DNA from 2 places in the Shinella sp. G-2 genome. Region 2 is predicted to be linked to the other one. Evidence: riboswitches for the same ligand, from Rfam matches in the RefSeq annotation. Region 2 holds a riboswitch; the other holds the start of a gene.
The links. A riboswitch is a leader RNA that binds a small molecule or an ion and turns the genes downstream of it on or off. The one in region 2 is predicted to bind S-adenosylmethionine.

Region 1: it holds a riboswitch for S-adenosylmethionine, as region 2 does, so the genes downstream of both, V8U06_RS09410 (O-succinylhomoserine sulfhydrylase) here and metA (homoserine O-acetyltransferase MetA) in region 2, are expected to answer to the same signal.

The regions. Positions count from the first base shown of each region.
Region 1 is NZ_JBBEYH010000004.1:65,245-71,197, forward strand. Features, by position in the region: gene V8U06_RS09400 (Hsp33 family molecular chaperone) at 1-555, shown strand, start outside; gene apaG (Co2+/Mg2+ efflux protein ApaG) at 734-1,126, opposite strand; gene V8U06_RS09410 (O-succinylhomoserine sulfhydrylase) at 1,250-2,434, opposite strand; SAM riboswitch at 2,478-2,556, opposite strand; gene V8U06_RS09415 (2'-deoxycytidine 5'-triphosphate deaminase) at 2,635-3,741, shown strand; gene V8U06_RS09420 (ABC transporter ATP-binding protein) at 3,892-5,040, shown strand; gene V8U06_RS09425 (ABC transporter substrate-binding protein) at 5,060-5,953, shown strand, end outside.
Region 2 is NZ_JBBEYH010000048.1:376-6,328, reverse strand. Features, by position in the region: gene V8U06_RS28805 (ABC-F family ATP-binding cassette domain-containing protein) at 1-1,073, shown strand, start outside; gene V8U06_RS28800 (hypothetical protein) at 1,266-1,490, shown strand; SAM riboswitch at 1,592-1,669, shown strand; gene metA (homoserine O-acetyltransferase MetA) at 1,729-2,652, shown strand; gene V8U06_RS28790 (N-acetyltransferase family protein) at 2,655-3,107, shown strand; gene V8U06_RS28785 (aldose epimerase family protein) at 3,201-4,217, shown strand; gene V8U06_RS28780 (methyl-accepting chemotaxis protein) at 4,360-5,953, shown strand, end outside.

The DNA of each region.
Region 1 (5,953 bases), on a different contig from region 2:
ATCGTGCCGCTCGACGGGCATACGCTGGAAGAGATCGCCGGCGTCTATTTCCGCCAGTCGGAACAGATCCCGACCAAGGTGCGCCTTGGCGTCGCCGAACTCTACGACCGCGACGAGGCCGGCAAGGCGCGTCACCGCTGGCGCGCCGGCGGCATGGTCGCGCAGTTCCTGCCGCAGGCGCCCGAGCGCATGCGCCAGGCCGACCTTCCGGGCGGTGACGGCGACGATGTCGGCCACAAGATCGACGATGACGACAACTGGGCTGAAGCGAAGGCCATGGTCGAGACGATCGATGCCGACGAGCTGACCGATCCCAATGTCGGCACCGAACGGCTGCTGTTCCGCCTCTTCCACGAGCGGGGCGTGCGCGTCTACCAGCCGCAACAGGTCTTCGACCGCTGTTCCTGCTCGCGCGAGAAGCTGAAGACCGTTCTCTCCGGCCTCAGCGCCGAGGAGATCGCCCATACGGCGGACGACAAGGGCGAGATCGCGGTGACCTGCGAATTCTGCTCGACCACCTACCGCTTCGAGGCGGCCGAAGTGCTGCCGCAGTAAAAGGGAGTGAGGGGCTTTGCCCCTCATTCTGCATCTTCTCCCTGCGTTGGGGGGGAAGGATGCTTTGTTTCATCCTTTGCCGATGCTGATGATGTCGGGAAACCGGTCCTGCCTGTTTTCATCGCCTCCGGGCAACAGGGGGGCGGGCAGGCGGATAAAGGGCTCTCGGTCCTGAAGTCTAGTTCAGAATCCGGACCTGCCCCGGCGTATCCAGCGAGAAGGCCGGAATGGCGACGTCGAAGGCCTCGCCGTTCTCCGCTTCCATGCGGTAGCGGCCGAACATGATGCCGGACGGTGTTTCCAGCGGGCAGCCGGAGGAATATTCGTAGGTATCGCCCGGCCTGAGCGTCGGCTGTTCGCCGATCACGCCTGGCCCGTTCACCTCGTCCACCTGCCCGTTCTGATCGGTGATGTGCCAATAGCGCGTCACGAGCCGCACGGCGAGGTCGGAATGGTTGGAGATGACGACCCGGTATCCCCAGACATAGCGGCTGTCGTCGGGATCGGACTGATCGGCCAGATAATATGGCTCTACGGTCACTTCGATGTCGCGGGTCAGCGCACGATACATGGGCAAGCCTTGAACTGATTATATTCAGCTATTCTACAGGAATGTGGCTTCGTCAAGAATATGCAAAGAAGGCGCCAGCCTCTTCGGCTGGCGCCTTCTATTGTTTACCTTAATGGCGTGGGCTCACGCGCCGACCTTGGAGAGCGCACGCGCGAAGTCCTCGAGCAGGTCGTCGCTGTCCTCGATGCCGGCGGAGAAGCGCACGGTGCCGGCCGAAATGCCGAGTTCGGCGCGTGCCTCGTCCGTCAGGTTCTTGTGCGTCGTCGTTGCCGGATGGGTGATCAGGCTCTTGGCGTCGCCGAGATTGTTGGAGATCTTCACGACATCAAGTGCGTCCTGCAAGGCGAACGCTGCATCCTTGCCGCCCTTCAACTCGAAGCAGACGAGCGTCGAGCCGCCCGACATCTGCTTGGCAATGATGTCGGCCTGCGGATGATCCTTGCGGCCCGGATAGATCACGCGCGCAACCTGCGTCTGGTCGGCGAGGAAGTCGGCGATGCGGCTGGCATTCTCCGTCTGCTGCCTGACGCGCAGCGGCAGCGTTTCGATGCCCTTCAGCAGCGTCCAGGCGTTGAACGGCGACATGGCGGGGCCGGTGTGGCGGAAGTAGTCGTGCAGGTTCTCGTCGATCCACTGCTTGTCCGAGAGCACCACGCCGCCAAGGCAGCGGCCCTGGCCGTCGATATGCTTGGTGGCCGAGTAGACGACGACATGCGCGCCGAGTTCCAGCGGCTTCTGGAAGAGGGGCGTCGCGAAGACGTTGTCGACGACGACCTTGGCGCCGATCTGGTTGGCGAGCTTCGCCACGCCGGCGATGTCGATGACCTCGAGCGTCGGGTTGGTCGGGCTTTCGAGGAAGAACACCTTGGTGTTCTTCTGGATGGCCTTTTCCCAGTTGGAAAGGTCGCGCCCGTCGATCAGCGTGCATTCGATGCCGTATTTCGGCGCCAGCGTCTCGACAACCCAGCGGCAGGAGCCGAAGAGCGCGCGGGCCGCGACGATGTGGTCGCCGGCCTTCAGCTGGCAGAGAATGGCGGCGGAGACGGCGGCCATGCCCGATGCGGTGGCGCGGGCATCCTCGGCGCCTTCCAGCATGCACATGCGCTTTTCGAACATGTCGTTGGTCGGGCTGCCGTAGCGCGCGTAGATGAAACCGTCCGTCTCGCCCTTGAAGCGGGCTTCGGCCGCGGCCGAGGTGTCATAGACGAAACCCTGCGTCAGGAAGATCGCTTCGGCGGTTTCGCCATGCTGGGAGCGGGTGGTTCCGCCGTGGACGAGTTGGGTGGCCGGGCGCCAGGACTTGCTCATGTGATTGTCGCCTTCAAACAAAAAAACCGGCCGCGTAAGCAGGCCGGTTTGTCACCCGGCCTTTTTAGCTACTTGTTTTACGTGGCTGCAAGCCGGCCGGCCAAATCACCACGGGATAATCTGCTAATACTGCGCGCCCACGCTTGCGTCAATTGCCGGCATTTGGTTTTGTGCGAGCCCTCTGACAGGACGGTAGGATCATGGCTTCTGCGACGCGCAGCACGGGCATTCTGGCGGACAACGCCATTCGCGGCTTGTTCGATGGCGGGCGGCTGAAAAGCGAGGCGGCGCTGGACGAAGACCAGATCCAGCCGGCCAGCCTCGACCTTCGCCTCGGCGCGAAGGCCTTCCGCGTGCGCGCCAGCTTCCTGCCCGGCCCGGCCCATCTCGTCGCCGACAAGCTCGACCGGCTGCAGCTTCATGTCATCGACCTGACGGAAGGCGCGGTGCTGGAAACGGGCTGCGTCTATATCGTGCCGCTGATGGAAAGCCTCGACCTGCCGGCCGAACTTGCCGCCTCGGCCAATCCGAAAAGCTCCACCGGCCGCCTCGATATCTTCACCCGCGTCATCACCGACCGCGCGCAGGAATTCGACAAGATCCCGGCCGGCTATTCCGGTCCGCTCTATCTCGAAATCTCGCCGCGCACCTTCCCGATCGTCGTGCGCCGCGGCTCGCGCCTGTCGCAGATCCGTTTCCGCAGGGGCAATGCCCTGCTCGGCGAAAGCGAACTCGTCGCTTTGCATGCATCCGACACGCTGGTCGCCAGCGAGACGCCGAACGTCTCGGGCGGCGGCATCGCGCTTTCCATCGACCTCAAGGGTACCGGTCCGGACGGCCTCATCGGCTACCGCGGCAAGCATCACACATCGGTCGTCGATGTCGACCGCAAGAACCAGCACGACATCTTCGATTTCTGGGAGCCGCTGTTCAGCCGCGGCCGCAACGAGCTGATCCTCGATCCGGATGAATTCTACATCCTCGTCTCGCGCGAGGCGGTGCATGTGCCGCCGCTCTATGCGGCCGAGATGACGCCCTTCGATCCGCTCGTCGGCGAGTTCCGCGTGCACTATGCCGGCTTCTTCGATCCGGGCTTCGGCCATGCGCCGGCCGGCGGCTCCGGCAGCCGCGCGGTGCTGGAAGTGCGCAGCCATGAAGTGCCCTTCATCCTCGAACACGGCCAGATCGTCGGCCGTCTCGTCTATGAGCATATGCTGGATGCGCCGGAAGGCCTCTATGGCTCGGGCCTCGGCTCGAACTACCAGGCGCAGGGCCTGAAACTTTCCAAGCACTTCCGCGCCGGCTGACGGGTTTTCCGCCCGTCGTCCGGTCCTTCCGGCGTGTTTCATTTTTCCCTTTACAAATTAAGTTAAACGTTTTTATTATGATATAAACGTTTAACACGTGGCGGCGTGAGCTGAGGAGCAAGCGCCTTTCGCCGACAGGGGAGGACACCGTTGGCATCGATCCGTATCGAAAATCTCCGCAAGGGTTTCGGCGCTCTGGAGGTGCTGAAGGGCATCGACCTCGACATTGCCGATGGCGAGTTCGTCTGCTTCCTCGGCCCTTCCGGTTGCGGCAAGAGCACGCTCCTGCGCTCCATTGCCGGCCTTGAGGAACTGGATGGCGGGGCCATTCGCCTTGGCGAGCGGGATATCACCCACGTGCCTTCCGCCAGGCGCGATATCGCCATGGTTTTCCAGAACTATGCGCTCTATCCGCACATGAACGTGCGCAAGAACCTTTCCTTCGGTCTCGCGCTCAACGGCATGAAGCGGGACGAGATCGACCGGCGCGTCGACAACGCTGCCGAAATCCTGCGCATCAAGGAGCTTCTGGCCCGCAAGCCGCGCCAGCTCTCCGGTGGCCAGCGCCAGCGCGTCGCCATCGGCCGCGCCATCGTGCGCGAGCCCAAGCTGTTCCTGCTCGATGAGCCGTTGTCGAACCTCGACGCGGGCCTGCGCGTCACCATGCGCGTCGAGCTTGCCGCGCTCCATGCGCGCCTCGGCGCCACCATGATCTATGTGACCCATGATCAGGTGGAGGCGATGACGCTGTCCGACCGCGTGGTCGTGCTCGACAAGGGCAAGGTCAGCCAGTTCGGCACGCCGCTGGAGCTGTTCTACCAGCCCGCCAATCTCTTCGTCGCCGGGTTCATCGGCTCGCCGCGCATGAACTTCGTGGAGGCGACGGTCGCCGCTCAGGACGGCGCGCATGTCACGCTTTCGGGCGGCGGCCTCAAGCAGCCTGTCGTCTTCGAGGCGGAAGGTGCGGCAACGCTCGCCCGGGACGGCAAGGTCACGCTCGGCATCCGCCCGGACAAGGTGGAGATCGTTCCGGCCGGCGAGGGCGCCCTGGCCGGCACGGTGCGCCTCGTCGAACGGCTCGGCACCGAAAGCCACGTCCATCTGAGCCTCGAGGACGGCCGCGACTTCACCGCCGTGGTGCGCGGCACCCATCCGGTCGCGAACGGCGAAACGGTTCACCTGCGCCTGCCCGCGCAGCATTGCTACCTGTTCGATGCGGAAGGTCAGGCGGTGCGCCGCCGGCTCGATGCGGAGACCGAGGCGCTCATCGTCAATGAAAAGGGGAAGCGGGTCGCGTGACCCGTCAAGGAGGAAGAGAATGAGGAAGAACACGACACTGATCGCCGGCTCGCTGATCGCCTTCGTTTTGGCAGGCAGCGCCACCGCCCGGGCGGACGAGACCATCCGCTTCGCCACCTGGGATTCCGACGAGAGCCTGGCCATCCAGCAGGCCATCGCCAAGAAGTTCGAGGAGAAGCATCCGGGCGTGAAGGTTCAGGTCGAACCCTATGCCGACGGCTACGACCAGAAGCTTGTCGCCGCCTTCGGCGCCGGTAGCCCGCCGGACGTCATGTATATGTGGAACTTCCCGCAATACTATACGTCGCTGATGCCGCTGGACGACCTGATCGCCAAGGACGCCGCCGAGATCAAGCCGGACGACATTCCGCAGGGGCTGATGAACACCACCCGCGTCGAAGGCAAGACCTACGGCATGCCGGCGGGCTTCACCACCCAGGTCGTGTTCTACAACAAGGACATGTTCAAGGCGGCCGGCGTCGAAGAGCCGAAGGACGGCTGGACCTGGGACGATCTGCGCGCCAAGGCGGCCAAGTTCCGCAACAAGGAAGGCAAGGTCTACGGTTTCGCGGTCGACGCCAAGCCGGACCCGTACGATTTCGAGCAGTTCCTCTGGTCGAACGGCACCAAGTACATTTCCGACGACGGCAAGACCATCGACGGCTACATGAACAGCGATGCGGCGGCTGCGGTCCTCGACATGTTCGGCGACATGGCCAAGAAGGAAGAGGCCGTCACGCTCAACCTCGGCGACGACACCTCGGGCAGCACGCTCTTCAAGGGCGGCAAGATTGCCATGTTCCAGAGCGCCATGTGGTCCAAGGCCGGCATCGATGCCGCGGGCTTTGCCTATGGCGTCGCGCCGCTGCCGAAGTTCGGCGACAAGCCGGCGCATTCGGCGCTCGGCGTTTCG
Region 2 (5,953 bases):
AGGACATGCGCGCGCGCCATCGCGGCCATAAGGGGCCGCAGGGCACGGTGCAGGCGACCGTGTCGGATGCGCAGGAATCCGGCAAGCTGGTCATCGAGGCGGAGAAGATCACGAAGTCCTATGGCGAGCGTACCATCGTCGCGCCCTTCTCGATCCGCGTGCATCGGGGCGACTGCATCGGCCTCGTCGGCCCGAACGGCGCCGGCAAGACGACGCTCCTGAAGATGCTGACCGGCCAGCTCGAGCCGGACGACGGCTGGGTGAAGCTCGGTACCAATCTCGAGATCGCCACGCTCGACCAACGTCGCGAGGACCTCAACCTCGACGACACGCTTGCCCACTATCTCACCGACGGGCGCGGCGAGACCCTGTTGGTCAATGGCGAACAGCGCCATGTCACGGGCTACATGAAGGAATTTCTCTTCCAGCCGGAACAGGCCCGCACGCCCATCCGCAACCTTTCCGGCGGCGAGCGCGCCCGGCTGATGCTGGCGCGCATCCTGTCGCGCCCGACGAATCTCCTCATCCTCGATGAGCCGACCAACGATCTCGACATCGAGACTCTGGACCTGTTGCAGGAAATCGTCACGGGTTTTTCCGGCACTGTGCTGCTCGTCAGCCACGACCGCGATTTCCTCGACCGCACCGTCACGTCCACCATCGCTCCGGCCGATCCGGAAAGTCCTGACGGACGCTGGATCGAATATGCCGGCGGCTATTCCGACATGATGGCCCAGCGTCGCGGCGTCATCGAGGAGAAGCGCAGGGCGGAAAAGGCCGAGAAGGCGAAGTCCGCCGAGACGGCCGTCGCCGCGCCTGCCGAGAACAAGGGCAAGGGCAAACTTTCCTACAAACAGAAATTCGCGCTCGAAAATCTGCCGAAGGACATGGAGAAGGCGGAAAGGGAGATCGCCGCCCGCGAGGCGAAGATGGCCGATCCGAACCTCTTCACCAAGGATCCCGCCTACTTCAACAAGCTCGCGGCCGAGATGGAGAAGCTGCGCGACAGCCTGGTAAAGATGGAAGAGGAATGGCTGGAGCTGGAAATGCTGCGGGAGGAACTGGAGGGCTGAGACCCCTCTTGAAGCAATCCGTCCTTGCCCCTTCGTTGTACCCGGGCTTGATCCGGGTATTCATCGGCCAAGGGGCAAGGCATGGCGCACCCTGTTCCCTCCGGAACAGCGCCGTGCGCGGCGATATGGGACAGTCGGGTCATTGGATGAGGGGATCTCATCCTGCAACCCGAAAGAGATCAGGAGAGTCCCATGCGCAAGTTCATCGTTTCCGCCGTCGTCGCCGTCGTCGCCGCCGTTTCCTTCGCCGCGCCGTCCGAGGCTGGCTACTACGGCTACGGCCACAAGTCCTACGGTTACAAGAGCCATGGCTACAGCAAGCACTACGGCTACAAGAAGCACTTCAAGAAGCACTATTACGGCGGCGACTACGGCGTGAAGATCATCATCAAGAAGAAGCACTACGACTACTACTGAGCCGTGGCTCTTCGAGAAAACGACAAGGCCCGGATGCCCGCCGCATCCGGGCCTTTTAGACTCGATCAGGCGGATTGATTCGCGGGCCGACTGGGTTTATCTAATTTGCTCGTGGTGATTTGGCCGGCCGGCTTGCAGCCACGTTAAACAAGTCGCTAAAGGGCCGCGCGAGGAAGACCTTACGTGGACCGGTTGCGACATCGTTGCGGCCGGTTTTTGTTTTGGATCGAGTTGAGACATGCCCATCAAGATTCCCGATACGCTCCCCGCCTTCGAGACCCTCGTTCACGAGGGTGTGCGGGTGATGACCGAAACGGTGGCGATCCGGCAGGATATCCGACCGCTGCAGATCGGGCTGCTCAATCTCATGCCGAACAAGATCAAGACGGAAGTGCAGATGGCGCGCCTCGTCGGCGCTTCGCCGCTGCAGGTCGAACTGTCGCTGATTCGCGTCGGCGGTCACCGTGCCAAGAACACCTCGGAAGATCATCTGCTGGCCTTCTACGACACGTGGGAGGAGGTGCGGCACCGCAAGTTCGACGGCCTCATCATCACCGGGGCGCCGGTGGAAACGCTCGACTACGAGGACGTCACCTACTGGGACGAGATGAAACAGATCCTCGACTGGACCGAGACCAACGTGCATTCGACGCTGAATGTCTGCTGGGGGGCGATGGCGGCGATCTACCACTTCCACGGCGTGCCGAAACGTACGCTTGAGGAAAAGGCCTTCGGCGTCTATCGCCACCACAATCGCAAACCCTCGTCGGTCTATCTCAACGGCTTCTCGGATAATTTCGAAGTGCCGGTGTCACGCTGGACGGAAATCCGTATCGAGGACATCCGCGCGGTGCCGGAACTCGACATCCTGCTCGATTCCGACGAAACCGGTGTCTGCTTCGTGCAGGAGAAGGCCGGCAACCGGCTCTATATCTTCAACCACGTGGAATATGATTCGACGTCGCTCGCCGACGAATATTTCCGCGACGTCTCGGCCGGCGTGCCGATCAAGCTGCCGAAGAACTATTTTCCGCACAACGATCCCTCGTTGCCGCCGCAGAACCGCTGGCGCGGTCATGCGCATCTGCTCTTCGGCAACTGGATCAACGAAATCTACCAGACAACACCCTACGACCTCGAAAAAATCGGAACGGGAGCCTGATCATGAGCCGTGTCGTCGTTCGCCCTCTGCACAAGGATGATGAAGGCGAATGGCGGCGCCTGTGGACCGCCTATCTCGCCTTCTACGAGACGGTGCTTCTGGAGGAGATCTTCGCCAGCACGTTCGCCCGCCTGACGGGCGAAGTGGCGGAGGGTGAATATCGCGGCCTTCTCGCCACGCTCGACGGCAAGCCTGTCGGTCTTGCGCATTATCTCTTCCATCGCTCCTGCTGGACCATCGACAGCATCTGCTACTTGCAGGATCTATATGCCGATCCCGACGTGCGCGGCACCGGCATCGGCCGGGCGCTGATCGAAGGCGTCTATGCCAAGGCGAAGGAAGCCGGCGCGCCGGAAGTCTACTGGATGACGCAGGAATTCAATGCCACTGCGCGCACGCTTTACGACCGTATCGCCGACAAGACGCCCTTCATTGTCTACCAGAAGAATTTCTGAGACCGCGCCTTCTGAAAAGTATGACTTTTTGATTGCAAGGCGGCGGCAATTGCCGCAGGTTGCCGGCACAGCGCATTGGGCAGGAGGACAGGCGTGGGTGCATCCAATGAAATCTTCGGCCACCTTCCTTCGGGCGAGGCGATCGAGCGCATCACGCTTTCCGGCGGCGGTCTCACTGCGCAGGTGCTGACCTGGGGCGCGATCATCCAGGATCTGCGCCTAGACGGGCATGTGGCCCCCCTCGTGCTCGGCTTCGAGAATCTTCCATCCTATCTCGCCCACTCTCCCTATTTCGGCGCGACGCCGGGGCGTTGTGCCAATCGTATCGCCGGCGGGCGCTTCGTCCTCGACGGCACGTCGTATCAGCTTGAATGCAACGAGCGCGGCGTCACCCATCTGCATGGCGGCAGCGATGGCATCGGCCAGCAGAACTGGCGCGTCGCGGCGCAGGGCGCGGATTTCGTCACGCTGGCCTTTACCGATCCTGCCGGCCGCGCGGGCTATCCCGGCAATTGCGCGATCACCTGCACCTATCGGCTCTCCGGCGACGGCACGCTTGCCGTCGTCTATGAAGCGACGGCGGATGCACCGACGCCGGTCAATCTCTGCCAGCACAGCTATTTCAATCTCGACGGCGGCGCCGACGCTCTCGATCACGAAATCCGCCTTGCGGCCGACCATTACCTGCCCGTCGATGAAACGCTCATCCCCACTGGCGAAATCCGCCCCGTCGCCGGAACGTCCTTCGACCTGACCGGCTGGACGCCTTTCCGCCGCCAGGTGGAGCCGGGTGGCATCGCCTTCGACCACAATTTCTGCCTTTCCGACGAACGGCGGGACAAGCGACGGGTGGCCACGGTGCGTAGCTCCCTTTCCGGCGTTTCCCTTGACGTTCTCACCACGGAGCCCGGCGTGCAGCTCTATACCGGCGCCCATGTGAACCCGTCCGTTGCCGGTTTGGGTGGCCGGCGTTACGGCGCCTTCGCCGGTTTCTGCCTGGAAACGCAGATCTGGCCGGATGCCGTCAACCATGTGCACTTCCCCTCGGCAGTGCTGCGGCCTGGCGAAACGCTACGGCAGGAAACGGACTACGTCTTCCGAAAGGGCTGAGCTTCCCCCTCGAACAGATTGTCAAAAGGCAAGAAAATCGAAACCTTTGTCGCCGACAACGGCCGTATGGACCCGCAATGACGCCGGGTCGTGCGGGATTGAACGCGCCAGGACAGCGCCGGTCGCCCCAGGGGACCTGCCCATGAAAATCTCCGATCTCTCCATTTCGCGGAAAGTCGGCCTGCTCGTGCTCCTGATGGGTATTGCGGCCGGCACCATCGCCACGGTCGGCAGCCGCGGTCTCACCTCGCTGGGCGCCGCACTTCAGGATACGGGTGCGCGCGAGGAAGTCGCCCGCGAGGCCATGGACCTGCGCGTCGACGTCATCGCGATCAGCCGCATGACCTATCAGCTCGCCATGGCGCCGGAAAAGGCGGCCGATTTTGCTGCCGAGACGGAAATGCGCGCCGCGGAAATGCTGGATCGCCTGCCGAAGATCGCCTCCACCGCTGACACGACCGAACAGAAACAGCTCGAAGCGATCCGCGCTGCCCTGGCACCCTATTTCGAGGATATCCGCGCCATGGTCGCCGTGGCCGGTTCCGACAAGGGCCAGGACCGCGCCGCGCTGCTCGCCGCGCTCGACAAGGCGCTGGATGGCCAGAAGGCCGTGACCGCCGCGATCAAGGAATATTCGGCCTATTCCGCCGAAACGCTATCCGGCTCGCGGGCCGTCGCGATCTCCCGCTCGACGACAACGCAGATCCTGCTGCTCGCAACCGCTTTTGTCTGCATCGTCGCGGGCATGCTGTTCGCGATGCTCTTCGCCCGCAACGGCATCGTGCGTCCGATCCAGCTGCTGACCGGCGTGATGTCGAACCTGGCGGCCGGCAAGCTCGATGACGCGATCCCCTGCACCGACCGCAAGGACGAGATCGGCGCCATGGCACGCACGCTCGACGTCTTCCGCGCCAACGAGATGCAGATGCGCGAGATGGAAGCGCAGGAAGCCGCCTTGCAGGCGCAGAGCAAGGACCTGCAATCGAACATCAGCACCATCGTCGCGGCCGCCGCCGCGGGCGATTTCTCCCGCCGCATCACCAAGGCCTATGAAGACGCGGACCTCAGCCGTTTCGCCACGAGCGTCAACGAACTGGTGGAAAATGTCGACAGGGGCGTCACCGAGGTGCGCCGCGTGATCGCCTCGCTTTCCCATGCCGACCTGACGCAGGAAATGGCCGGTCATTTCCAAGGCGACTTCGCCGAGCTTCAGGCCAACGTCAATGGTGCGATGCTGACGCTGCGCAGCACGATGGCCGGCATCCTTTCCACCGCGGGCACCATCACCGGCAATTCCCGCGAGCTTTCCGCCGCCGCCGACCAGCTTGCCCATCGCACCGAGCAGCAGGCCGCCTCGCTGGAGGAGACCGCTGCAGCACTGGAGGAAATCACCACCACGGTGAAGACCTCCACGACCCGCGCCATCGAGGCGTCCGAAATCGTGCGCGAAGCCAAGGACAGCGCCGACAAGTCCGGCGAGATCGTGCAGAGCGCCATCGACGCCATGGGCCGCATCGAGCAGTCCTCGCAGAAGATCAGCCAGATCATCTCCGTGATCGACGAGATCGCCTTCCAGACGAACCTGCTGGCCCTGAATGCCGGTGTCGAGGCGGCCCGGGCGGGCGAGGCCGGCCGCGGCTTTGCCGTCGTTGCCCAGGAAGTGCGCGAACTCGCCCAGCGCTCGGCCAACGCCGCCAAGGAGATCAAGACATTGATCAATGCCTCGGCCGGCGAGG